Regions from separate parts of the Klebsiella sp. PK01 genome, predicted to be linked through region 3. Evidence: predicted binding sites of a transcription regulator. Region 3 holds the regulator's gene; each other region holds the start of a gene.
The links. Region 3 encodes PurR, which represses purine synthesis genes. Its sites were predicted from a motif close to CANGCAAACGTTTGCNTG; they were not measured.

Region 1: cvpA (colicin V production protein) is a predicted target of PurR. The motif match lies at 1,716-1,733, and genes of this name have one in related genera.
Region 2: tusA (sulfurtransferase TusA) is a predicted target of PurR. The motif match lies at 2,334-2,351, and genes of this name have one in related genera.

Annotation. Positions count from the first base shown of each region.
Region 1 covers NZ_JBYEZM010000002.1:658,141-662,552, reverse strand. The annotation lists gene folC (bifunctional tetrahydrofolate synthase/dihydrofolate synthase) at 1-880, shown strand, start outside; gene dedD (cell division protein DedD) at 870-1,568, shown strand; gene cvpA (colicin V production protein) at 1,789-2,277, shown strand; gene purF (amidophosphoribosyltransferase) at 2,311-3,828, shown strand; gene AC22LX_RS08305 (UbiX family flavin prenyltransferase) at 3,956-4,412, shown strand, end outside.
Region 2 covers NZ_JBYEZM010000005.1:359,130-363,541, forward strand. The annotation lists gene AC22LX_RS17985 (MFS transporter) at 1-903, shown strand, start outside; gene AC22LX_RS17990 (DcrB family lipoprotein) at 906-1,463, opposite strand; gene AC22LX_RS17995 (7-cyano-7-deazaguanine/7-aminomethyl-7-deazaguanine transporter) at 1,537-2,202, opposite strand; gene tusA (sulfurtransferase TusA) at 2,410-2,655, shown strand; gene zntA (Zn(II)/Cd(II)/Pb(II) translocating P-type ATPase ZntA) at 3,286-4,412, opposite strand, start outside.
Region 3 covers NZ_JBYEZM010000001.1:708,860-713,271, forward strand. The annotation lists gene AC22LX_RS03440 (MFS transporter) at 1-565, opposite strand, end outside; gene cydH (cytochrome bd-I oxidase subunit CydH) at 725-814, opposite strand; gene purR (HTH-type transcriptional repressor PurR) at 1,110-2,135, shown strand; gene punR (DNA-binding transcriptional activator PunR) at 2,156-3,067, opposite strand; gene punC (purine nucleoside transporter PunC) at 3,180-4,364, shown strand.

The sequences.
Region 1 (4,412 bases), on a different contig from region 3:
CGCGCTATGGCTGTTTAAGCAGGCGCAGCTCGATGTGGTTATCCTCGAAGTGGGCCTCGGCGGGCGCCTGGACGCCACGAATATCGTCGATGCCGACGTGGCGGTGGTCACCAGCATCGCGCTGGATCATACCGACTGGCTGGGGCCGGATCGTGAAAGCATTGGCCGTGAAAAAGCCGGTATTTTCCGCGCCGGCAAACCGGCAGTGGTGGGCGAACCCGATATGCCGCACACGATTGCCGACGTGGCGGATGAAAAAGGCGCGACGCTGCTGCGCCGCGACCACGACTGGCGTTATAGCGTGACTGGCCAGTCATGGAACTTTAGCGATGGTCAGGGCGAGTTGGCAGGGCTGCCGCTGCCGAAGGTTCCATTGCCGAACGCCGCGACGGCGCTGGCGGCGCTACGCGCCAGCGGGCTTAACGTCGCTGAACAGGCGCTGCGCGACGGCATCCATCACGCCATGCTGCCGGGCCGCTTTCAGATTATCAGCGAGGCGCCGCGGGTGATCCTCGATGTCGCGCATAACCCGCATGCGGCGGCTTATCTCGCCGGGCGTCTCAAAACCTTAGCGAAAACGGGGCGCGTACTGGCGGTTATTGGTATGCTGCATGATAAAGATATCGCCGGAACCCTGGCGAATCTGGCGCCTGAAGTAGACGCGTGGTACTGCGCGCCGCTGGAAGGGCCGCGCGGCGCCACGGCGGATCAGCTGATTGCGCATCTGCGCGCAGGGCAAAGTTATGACAGCGTAGCCCAGGCGTGGCATGCCGCCATGGCGGATGCCAAAGCCGAAGATACGGTGCTGGTGTGTGGTTCCTTCCACACGGTAGCGCATGTAATGGAAGAGATAGACGCGGGGAGAATCGGTGGCGAGTAAGTTTCAGAACCGTTTAGTCGGGACGATTGTACTGGTAGCGCTGGGGGTAATTATTCTCCCGGGTCTGCTCGACGGTCAGAAAAAACATTATCAGGATGAATTTGCGGCGATCCCGTTGGTGCCGAAGCCGGGCGATCGCGATGAGCCGGATATGCTGCCGGCGGCTACCCAGGCGCTGCCTTCGCAGCCGCCGGAAGGCGCCGCGGAAGAGGTGAGAGCGGGAGACGCCGCAGCGCCATCGCTGGATCCGTCGCGCATCCCGGTGAATAACAATAGCTTCGATGAAGTTCAGGAGCCGGTGGTGGCCGCCAAGCCGCAGCCGAAACCACAGCCGAAGCCGGTTGAGAAACCGCAGCCGCAGCAGGTCGCGCAGACGCCGCCTCCGGCGAAACCGCAGCCGCAACCACAGCCGCAACAGCAGCAGGCCGCTATTCCGGCGCCGACCGGAAAAGCCTATGTGGTGCAGTTAGGGGCGTTGAAGAATGCCGATAAGGTTAACGAAATCGTGGGTAAACTGCGTTCCTCGGGCTTTAAAGCCTGGACATCGCCATCCACCCCGGTTCAGGGTAAAATTACCCGTATTCTGGTGGGGCCGGATGCGTCGAAAGACAAGCTGAAGGGGCAACTCGGCGAGCTGCAGCAAATTTCTGGCCTGAGCGGCGTGGTCATGGGATATAGCCCGAATTAAAAAACCATATCCGCTCCGATTGGGTGAGCCAGCAAGCGGGTTAACCTGCTGAAACCCTTGCCGGATACGCCCTGAAGAGGCGTCAGGCTGTATGGCGTTGAATGTTTTTTCAGCGCCATTTTTATTTCTGTAGGGCACGGAAATCCCTACGCAAACGTTTTCTTTTTCTGTTAGAATGCGCCCCGAACTGGACGACAGGGCGTAAAATCGTGGGATGTATATGGTCTGGATTGATTACGCCATTATTGCGGTAATTGGTTTTTCCTGTTTGGTTAGCCTTATCCGCGGCTTTGTTCGTGAAGCGTTATCGCTGGTGACATGGGGATGTGCCTTCTTTGTCGCCAGTCATTACTACACTTACCTGGCTGTCTGGTTCACGGGCTTTGAAGACGAACTGGTCCGAAATGGGATTGCTATCGCGATATTGTTTATCGCAACGCTTATCGTCGGCGCTATCGTTAACTATGTGATAGGCGCTCTGGTAGAGAAAACCGGTCTGTCAGGAACAGACAGGGTGTTGGGGATCTGTTTTGGCGCCCTGCGCGGCGTGCTGATCGTCTCCGCTATTCTGTTCTTTCTCGACAGCTTCACCGGTATGGCAAAAAGTGAAGACTGGCAAAAGTCTGAGCTTATCCCGCAGTTCAGTTTCGTTATCAGATGGTTCTTTGACTATCTGCAGAGCTCGTCAAGTTTCTTGCCCAAAGCATAAGCGTTGGGATGTAGCTTAACGAGGAAAAGACGTATGTGCGGTATTGTCGGTATCGCCGGTGTTATGCCGGTAAACCAGTCGATTTATGACGCGTTAACGGTGCTTCAGCATCGTGGGCAGGATGCCGCGGGCATCATCACCATTGATGCAAATAACTGCTTCCGTTTGCGTAAAGCCAACGGACTGGTGAGCGATGTGTTCGAAGCGCGCCACATGCAGCGTATGCAGGGAAATATGGGGATTGGCCACGTCCGTTACCCAACGGCAGGCAGTTCCAGCGCTTCTGAAGCGCAGCCTTTTTACGTTAACTCGCCGTACGGCATTACGTTGGCCCATAATGGCAACCTGACCAATGCCCACGAGCTGCGTCAAAAGCTGTTTGAAGAAAAACGCCGCCACATCAACACCACCTCCGATTCCGAAATTCTGCTCAATATCTTCGCCAGCGAGCTGGATAATTTCCGTCATTACCCGCTGGAAGCCGATAACATTTTCGCCGCGATTGCCGCGACGAACCGCCAGATCCGCGGCGCATACGCCTGCGTGGCGATGATTATCGGCCACGGCATGGTCGCCTTCCGCGACCCGAACGGTATTCGTCCGCTGGTGCTCGGCAAGCGCGATATCGGCGATGGCCGCACCGAGTATATGGTCGCCTCCGAAAGCGTGGCGCTGGATACATTGGGCTTTGAATTTCTGCGCGACGTCGCGCCGGGCGAAGCGGTCTACATCACCGAGAAAGGCCAGCTGTTTACCCGTCAATGTGCGGAAAACCCGGTCAGCAACCCATGCCTGTTCGAATACGTCTATTTCGCACGTCCGGACTCCTTTATCGACAAGATTTCCGTCTATAGCGCCCGTGTGAACATGGGCACGAAGCTTGGCGAGAAAATTGCCCGCGAGTGGGAAGATCTGGATATCGATGTCGTTATTCCGATCCCGGAAACCTCCTGCGATATCGCCCTGGAGATTGCCCGTATCCTCGATAAACCCTATCGTCAGGGTTTCGTCAAAAACCGCTATGTTGGCCGTACCTTTATCATGCCGGGCCAGCAACTGCGCCGTAAGTCCGTGCGCCGTAAGCTGAACGCCAACCGCGCCGAATTCCGTGATAAGAACGTGCTGCTGGTGGACGACTCTATCGTTCGCGGCACCACCTCTGAACAGATTATCGAAATGGCGCGCGAAGCCGGTGCGAAGAAAGTGTATCTGGCCTCCGCGGCGCCGGAAATTCGCTTCCCTAACGTTTACGGTATCGATATGCCGACCGCCAACGAGCTTATCGCCCACGGTCGCGAAGTTGACGAGATCCGTCAGATCATCGGCGCTGACGGCCTGATTTTCCAGGATCTGAACGATCTGATCGAAGCGGTACGCGCCGAGAACCCGGATATTCAGCAGTTCGAGTGTTCGGTCTTTAACGGCGTGTACGTCACCAAAGACGTAGACCAACAGTATCTCGATTATCTTGATTCCCTGCGCAACGACGATGCGAAAGCGGTCCAACTGCAAACCGAAGTTGAAAACTTAGAGATGCATAACGAAGGCTAATTCGTCCCTTGTTGCTGGCCCGCCGTCTTTCGAGGACCGCGGGCCTTTTTATTTTTTACCCGCCAGGTTGCGTCGGAGACTATAATCCGGCAAAGTCTGCGGCACTATGCGCAAGGGGTATAACATCGTGAAACGACTCATTATCGGCATTTCCGGCGCCAGCGGCGCGATTTACGGCGTACGCCTGCTACAGGTGCTGCGTGACGTCGCGGAGGTCGAGACCCATCTGATAATGAGCCAGGCGGCGCGTCAGACGCTGTCGCTGGAAACCGACTACTCGCTGCGGGAAGTGCAGGCGCTGGCCGATGTGGTACACGACGCGCGCGATATCGCCGCCAGCATCTCCTCCGGCTCGTTTAAAACCAGCGGGATGGTTATTCTACCGTGCTCGATGAAAACGCTCTCCGGCATCGTCAATAGCTATACCGACGGTCTGCTGACCCGCGCAGCAGACGTGGTGTTAAAAGAGCGCCGCCCGCTGGTACTTTGCGTACGCGAGACGCCGTTCCACCTTGGGCATCTGCGTTTAATGGTGCAGGCGGCGGAAATGGGCGCGGTGATTATGCCGCCGGTGCCGGCATTCT
Region 2 (4,412 bases), on a different contig from region 3:
AGCGGTTGGCCGTTGCTGAGTCTGCTGCTGTTATGTCTGGGACGAGCGATCCTCGGCATTGGCCAGAGCTTCGCCGGCACGGGGTCGACGCTATGGGGCGTAGGCGTTGTCGGCTCGCTGCATATCGGGCGGGTGATTTCGTGGAACGGCATTGTGACCTACGGCGCGATGGCGATGGGCGCGCCGCTGGGCGTGCTGTGCTATTCATACATTGGCCTCAGCGGCCTGGCGATGGTCATTATGGCGGTTGCTCTGGTGGCTATCATTTGCGCGCTACCGCGAACGGCGGTGAAGGCAACGAAAGGGAAAGCGATGTCATTTCGTGCGGTGCTCGGCCGGGTTTGGCCTTACGGCATGGCGCTGGCGTTGGCTTCTGCCGGCTTCGGGGTTATCGCGACCTTTATTACCCTGTTTTATGACGCGAAAGGCTGGGACGGCGCGGCCTTTGCGTTAACGCTGTTCAGCTGCGCGTTTGTCGGCACGCGGCTGCTTTTTCCCAACGGTATTAACCGCCTCGGCGGCCTGAACGTGGCGATGCTCTGTTTTAGCGTGGAGGTTATTGGCCTGCTGCTGGTGGGCTTTGCACAGACGCCGCTGATGGCGAAAGTCGGGACTTTCCTCACCGGCGCGGGGTTCTCGCTGGTCTTCCCGGCGCTGGGTGTGGTGGCGGTAAAAGCCGTACCGCAGCACAATCAGGGCTCGGCGCTGGCGACCTATACCGTCTTTATGGATTTGTCGTTGGGGATAACCGGGCCGCTGGCCGGGCTTTTGATGGCGTGGACCGGGATACCGACGATTTATCTGGCGGCGGCAGGGCTGGTGATGGCCGCGCTACTGCTGGGCTGGCGGTTAAAAAAACGGCCCCCGGTCGTTGAACCGGAGGCCGCTGCATCAGGGCAATAAAATTAGTTAATGACCAGCGTGTTGACGATGCTTTCCGCTTCGGTTTGCGCCTGCTGCTGGTTGTCCGCTGGCAGTGTGACCTGCAGGGTCAGCAGTTTGTCATCGACCTTACCGAGCAGCACGGAAGACCATGCGGTCTGCCCCTTGGCGGAGATGATGCTGTCCAGTTGCTGTAAGGTGTGCCCTTTAATCTCAATAGATTTGTTAGACACAACCTGCAGCTGCGGGTCGCGGCTGCGCTGCTGATCTTCCAGACGTTTGGACAGCACCGCCAGATCTTCATTAGTGCTGTCGCCAACAATCACGATCACCGCTTTCTGGCCGGTGGCGTCGGAATAGACGTGCATATTGTTGGCCTGGGTACCGAGCTTACCGCTCTGATCTGCCATACCCGCAGGCAGGGTGAAGCTCAGTTTACCATCCAGCAGGCTAATCGCCTGGCCGCTGGTGTTGCTCTCTGCTGCTGCCCCGACGGTCGGCGCTTTTGAATCGCTGTTATCACAGGCCGCAAGCCCCATAACCAGCAGGCCAATACCGACATATTTAACCAAATTGCGCATTGACATCTTCCTTTCGATAAACGGCCATTAACGGCTCATCCGGTTATCTTATCACAACCGTTAGCGAGTACCTTTAACCTGGCTGCAATGCCGACAAATCAGATTTATCCGCCAGTCTTTTCAACAGCATATTCAACAGCACGCCGTACATCGGCAGGAAGAAGACGATGCTGATGAGCACTTTAAAGCAGTAGTCGACGGTGGCGATTTCCCCCCAGTGGGCGGCCATAAACGGATCCGGGCTGCGCCAGAAGGCGATGAAGAAGAAAGCCAGGGTATCGCTGACGTTGCCAAACAGGGTCGACGCGGTCGGCGCCAGCCACCAGCGGCGATTCTGACGCAGGCGGTTGAAGACGTGGACATCGAGAATTTGCCCCAGCGCATAGGCCATAAAGCTGGCGGCGGCGATACGGGCAACGAACAGATTAAAGGTGCCCAGCGCGGCAAAGCCCTGCCACTCGCCCATGTAAAACAGCGCCGAAATGCCATAGGAAATAATCAGCGCCGGGATCATCACCGCGAAGATGATGCGTCGCGCCAGCGGGGCGCCAAAAATGCGTACCGTCAGATCGGTGGCGAGAAAAATAAAGGGAAAACTGAACGCGCCCCAGGTGGTATGAAAACCAAAAATGGAGATCGGCAGCTGGACCAGATAGTTGCTGGAGGTGATCACCAGCAGATGAAATAGCGAAAGCCAGACGAGCGCTTTCTTACGCTGTACGGTAGTAAAGGGATTCATATTGTGACCTTTTTATGCCCGTCATGCTTCACATCAATGAAGGAATCGGGAGCGGAACGTTGGGGTGAGGGAACCCAATTAAAAACGGCTGCATGATACTGCGTTGCGAGCGTAATGCAATGGTTGTTTTTCGCGCAAACGTTAACCTGGCTTGCGTACTGGCGAAGTGGGGGTAAACTAGGGCCGTTTTGTTGAAGTGAGATAAAAATGAGCGAACTTTTCTCCAGTCCTGACCATACGCTGGACGCCCTGGGGCTCCGCTGCCCGGAGCCGGTGATGATGGTGCGTAAAACCGTACGCACCATGCCGGTGGGCGAGACCCTGCTGATTATTGCCGACGACCCGGCCACCACCCGTGATATCCCCGGTTTTTGCCTCTTTATGGAGCATGAATTGGTGGCGCAGGAAACCGAAGCCCTGCCGTACCGTTATCTGATCCGTAAAAGCCACTGAGCCCATCCCGGATGGCGGCGCGTTGCGCCTTATCCGGGCTACCCAACGGTCTGGAACCGTAGCCCTGCTAAGCGTAGCGCGAGCAGGGAATACCCCCGGATGGCGGCGTGTTGCGCCTTATCCGGGCTACCCAAAGGCCTGGAATCGTAGCCCTGCTAAGCGCAGCGCGAGCAGGGAATATCCCCGGATAGCGGCGCGTTGCGCCTTATCCGGGCTACTCAATGGTCTGGAATCGTAGCCCTGCTAAGCGCAGCGCGAGCAGGGAATATCCCCGGATGGCGGCGCGTTGCGCCTTATCCGGGCTACCCTACGGTCCGCAACCGTAGCCCTGCTAAGCGCAGCGCGAGCAGGGAATACCCCCGGATGGCGGCGCGTTGCGCCTTATCCGGGCTACCCTACGGTCCGCAACCGTAGCCCTGCCAGGTGCAGTGCGAGCAGGGAATATCCCCGGATGGCGGCGCGTTGCGCCTTATCCGGGCTACCCAAAGGCTGGAACCGTAGCCCTGCTAAGCGCAGCGCGAGCAGGGAATCCCCCCGGATGGCGGCGCGTTGCGCCTTATCCGGGCTACCCTACGGTCCGCAACCGTAGCCCTGCCAGGTGCAGTGCGAGCAGGGAATATCGCTTCAACATTACTTTTTACGCAATAACCGCAGTGCGTTAGCCGTTACCAGCACCGTCGCGCCGGTATCCGCCAGCACCGCCAGCCACAACCCGGTCAGGCCGAGAAGGGTCGTGACGAGGAAAATCCCCTTCAACCCTAAAGCGATGGCGATATTCTGGCGAATATTGGCATGGGTGGCGCGAGCCAGCGAAATCATCTGCGCCAGGCCGGTGAGGCGGTTATGGGTTAGCGCCGCGTCGGCGGTCTCCAGCGCTACATCGGTGCCGCTGCCCATCGCAATACCGATGGTTGCCGCTTTCATCGCCGGGGCATCGTTGATACCGTCGCCGACCATAGCCAGCGGCGCATTGGCGTTAAGCGCCATCACCGCTTGCACTTTGTCTGCCGGCAGCAATCCGGCGCGGAACTCCAGACCCAGTTCATTGGCGATAGCCGCCGCAGCGCGCGGGTTATCCCCGGTAAGAATCACTCCTTGCACACCCAATTGATGCAGCTCATCCACCGCCTGACGCGCATCGTCGCGCAGGGTATCGCGCAGCGCCAGAATGCCGAGCAGCGTATCATCGCGCATCACCAGCACCACCGTCTGTCCGGCGCTCTCCAGTTGCTGGATCTGCGCCTCATGCTCAGCAGATGCAGCCTTACTGGCCGCGCAGATTAAGATGCGGCTGCCGTTGACCTCGGCCTCTATCCCGGAACCGGCCAGCGCCCGCTGGTTGTGCGCAACGGGAATAGTCAGCTTACGCTGCTGCGCTTCGCGGATGATAGCCTGCGCCAGCGGGTGGCTGGAGCCTTGTTCAACCGCTGCCGCCAGCGCCAGCAGGCCGTTTTCATCAACGTTGGCGGCGGCGATAACGCGGGTGACCTGCGGTTGGCCGATGGTCAGAGTACCGGTTTTATCGAACGCCACCTGGCGCACCTGGCCCAATTGTTCCAGCGCCGCGCCGCCTTTAATCAGCGCCCCGCGCCGCGCGGCGACCGCCAGACCGGAGGTAATCGCCGCCGGGGTAGAGATGACCAGCGCGCAAGGGCAGCCGATTAACAGCAGCGTTAAGCCTTTATAGATCCACGGGAGCCAGGCGCTGGCGAAGAACAGCGGCGGTACGATGGCAACCAGCAGGGCGACCACCATAA
Region 3 (4,412 bases):
GACGCTCGCCGGCGCTACCTTTCGGCAGGGAGAACCACAGGCTTACCATCGCAATTAACCCCAGACCCGCCGTGGCCAGGAACGACATTCGCCAGCCGATGGTTTCACCAAGCCAGGTGGCAGCCGGTACGCCGCCGATATTGGCAATGGTCAGCCCCATAAACATGGTCGCAACCGCGCTGGCCTGTTTGTGTTTTGGCACCACGCTTGCGGCAACGACCGAGCCAAGGCCAAAGAACGCGCCATGATTGAGGCTGGTGATAATGCGCGACAGCAGTAGCGTCGTGTAATCCGGCGCAATAGAAGAGAGCACGTTGCCGAGGGTGAAGATCCCCATCAGGAAGATCAATGCATTGCGGCGAGCGCGATGCGACAGCAGTAACGTCATTAACGGCGCGCCGACCATCACGCCAATGGCATAGGCGCTAATCAGCATCCCCGCGGCCGGAATAGAAACATCTACGCCTTTGGCGATAACCGGCAGTAATCCCATCGGGGAAAACTCAGTGGTACCGATACCAAAGGCACCGATCGCCAACGCGAGTAAGGGAAAGTTGATTTTCATTCAGAGACTCCATCAGGCCGATTCAGGACACGGCATTACATCAGAAGCCAAAAGCATGACATCAATCACAGAAAAACAGAAGTAAACGAAATGACAAAAGATTTTTGCAGATCTGCTAATAATGGCGGGATAGGAGGGGAAGCCCCCTCCCTGCTGGAATCAGTGCAGTACCGCGGTCAACGCGGCGGCGACGATCAGACCCAGAACAATAACCGTCGTTGTCAGCGAAAACTTTAAATTTGTGTCCATCAATTTTCTCCCCTGATTATCCCCACATAGAAAGTGAGCTTGCTCATTTTTGCACAAAAATATGCAAAAATCTTCCCGGATTTAGAGTGATGCACATTTTTGCTCTTCCCCTTTGCCGCGAGATAGGACAAAATCCCACGCTAATTTGAAAGCGTATCGGCCATTGACCCCTTCCTGTCGTTCTGTGTCGTTTTCCCAGGTGTTGCAATGTTGATCATTGTATACAGGGTGTGTATAGGCAAACGTTTACGTATCGATAATCAGACGATCAGGTCAAGGTCTGGAGTGAGAAGTAATGGCAACTATTAAAGATGTAGCGAAACGCGCAAACGTTTCCACTACAACTGTATCACATGTGATTAACAAAACCCGTTTCGTGGCGGAAGAGACGCGCAATGCGGTGTGGGCGGCAATTAAAGAACTCCACTATTCGCCAAGCGCCGTGGCTCGCAGCCTGAAAGTCAATCACACTAAATCGATCGGTCTGCTGGCCACCAGCAGCGAAGCGGCCTATTTCGCTGAAATTATCGAATCCGTAGAAAAAAGCTGCTTCCAGAAAGGCTATACCCTGATTCTGGGCAACGCCTGGAACGATCCGGAAAAACAGCGCGCCTACTTGTCTATGATGGCGCAAAAGCGCGTTGACGGCCTGCTGGTGATGTGTTCCGAGTACCCGGAGTCCGTACTCAGTATGCTCGAAGAGTATCGTCATATCCCGATGGTGGTGATGGACTGGGGTGAAGCCAAAGCGGACTTTACCGACTCGGTTATCGATAATGCCTTTGAAGGCGGCTATATCGCCGGCCGTTACCTGATTGAACGCGGCCATCGTGAAATTGGCGTTATTCCGGGCCCGCTTGAGCGTAACACCGGTGCCGGACGCCTGGCAGGCTTCATGCAGGCAATGAAAGAAGCGCATATCAATGTGCCGGAAAACTGGATTGTTCAGGGCGACTTTGAACCGGAATCCGGCTACCGCGCCATGCAGCAGATCCTCAATCAGCAGCACCGCCCAACCGCCGTGTTCTGCGGCGGCGACATCATGGCGATGGGCGCTATCTGCGCCGCCGACGAAATGGGCCTGCGCGTACCGCAGGACATTTCGCTGATCGGCTATGATAACGTGCGTAACGCCCGCTACTTCAGCCCGGCGCTGACCACTATACATCAGCCAAAGGACTCGCTCGGGGAAGCGGCATTCAATATGCTGCTCGATCGCATTGTTAATAAACGTGAAGAGTCGCAGTCCATTGAGGTACATCCGCGTCTTATCGAGCGCCGCTCGGTTGCCGACGGCCCGTTCGTCGATTATCGCCGCTAACGCCCTCCCCCCGGCGCCGGTTATTCCGGCGCCCGCAACCACTCCCGATTCAACGTTTCGCTGTCGCCAAGATAGTCAAGTAGCCAGCTCAAAGCGGGTGAGGCATCGCTTTGTTGCCAGGTCAGGCAGCAGGCGGCATCCGGGAATGGGTTTTCCAGCGTTAAGGCCGTCCACTCCCCGCTATCAATATGCGGGCGGGCAAAGTGGCCTGGCACCATCCCGACGCACAATCCTGCTGAAAGACAGGTGGCTGAAGATTCCCAATCCGGCACCACCACCCGCTTCTGGTTATCCAGCAGCCAGGTTGTGCGCTTCGGCAGCGAGCGTGAGGTATCTTCGCGCACCAGTGACGGCCAGTTGCGCAACACGTCATCGCTGAGCGGCCCTTCCATCTGCGCCAGCGGATGGCTGCTGGCGACGACACAATGCCAGTTCAGCATCCCCATATCGCGGAAAGCGTAACGCCCGCCCACCGGAATCGAACGCGTCGCGCCAATAGCTAATTCTACCCGCCCATCGGCTAACGCATCCCAGACGCCGTTGAAAACTTCCTGAAAAACGATCAGTTCGACATCGCTAAAATGGCGATAAAAATCAACAATCATCTGGCGCATCCGCGCCGGTTTAACGATATCGTCCACCGCAATCGACAGCTGGCCACGCCAGCCGTTAGCAATCTGCTGGCACTGCTGGCGGGTGATCTGCATTTTTTTGATAACAGAACGTCCTTCCTGCAAAAACCAGTGCCCGGCGGGGGTCAATTCAACATCACGATGGCGACGTTCAAAAAGCGGAACCGCAAGCCACTCCTCCAGTTGTCGCACCGTATAGCTCACCGCCGAAGGTACGCGGTGCAACTCCTGCGCCGCGGCGCTGAAACTCCCGTTACGCGCCACAGCATCAACCACTTCTAAGGAATATTCAGACCACATATTCTGCCTGCAAAATTTTTGAATGCATGTGACAAATAATAGCGTTTCACAAGGCGGATTACACTCCCTACACTCTGCGGCATCGTACCTGCATCAGTAGAAAGAGAACGTTATGCAACAACCTGGGAAAGGATTTTTAGTGTGGCTGGGCGGCCTGAGCGTGCTTGGCTTTCTGGCCACCGACATGTATCTACCGGCCTTTGCCGCCATTCAGCAAGACCTCAACACCTCTGCCGCATCGGTTAGCGCCAGCTTGAGCTTATTCCTCGCGGGCTTCGCGATCGGCCAGCTGTTCTGGGGGCCGCTGTCGGACCGCTATGGTCGGAAACCGATTCTGCTCGCCGGGCTGGCTATCTTCGCTCTTGGCTGCCTTGGGATGCTGTGGGTACGCGATGCGACGCTGATGCTGGTACTGCGTTTTGTCCAGGCGATTGGCGTATGCGCCGCCGCGGTGACCTGGCAGGCGATGGTGACCGACTACTATCCGGCCCAGCGCACCAACCGCATTTTCGCGACGATCATGCCACTGGTCGGGCTCTCTCCGGCGCTGGCGCCGTTACTCGGCAGCTGGCTGTTAGTCCATCTGGAATGGCAGGCTATCTTCGCCACCCTGTTCGCTATCACCATACTGTTGATGCTGCCGGCTTTTCGTCTGAAGGCGGTCGTCAAACCTGCTGGCGAAACCCAGCAGAAAATTACCTTTATGTCCCTGCTGCGTTCACGTGAATATAGCGGTAACGTGCTCATTTATGCGGCGTGTTCCGCCAGCTTCTTCGCCTGGCTCACCGGTTCGCCATTTATCCTCCATGAAATGGGCTATGGTCCGACGGTAATTGGTCTTAGCTACGTGCCGCAAACTATCGCCTTCCTGATCGGCGGTTACGGCTGCCGTGCGGCGCTGCAAAAATGGCAGGGTCATCAGATGCTGCCCTGGCTGCTGGTTGTTTTTTCGCTGAGCGTAGCCGCGACCTGGCTTGCCGGAATACAGGATCATCCGTCGCTGGTTGCGTTAATGGTTCCGTTTTGCATCATGGCGATTGTGAATGGCGGCATTTACCCTATCGTTGTCGCCCAGGCGCTGAAACCTTTTCCACAGGCGACCGGCCGCGCCGCCGCCCTGCAGAATACGCTGCAGCTTGGCCTGTGCTTCCTGGCAAGCCTGCTGGTCTCAAGCCTTATCGCCACTCCGCTTCTGACCACCACCAGCGTGATGCTGATTTCCATCGTCCTGGCAGGCATCGGTTTCTGGATGCAGCAACGACGCGTACAGTTAGTGAGCGAATCATCTCACGCTTGATGAATTTTTAAAGGATATCCCGGACCAGTCATTAGCCTGCTAATATAT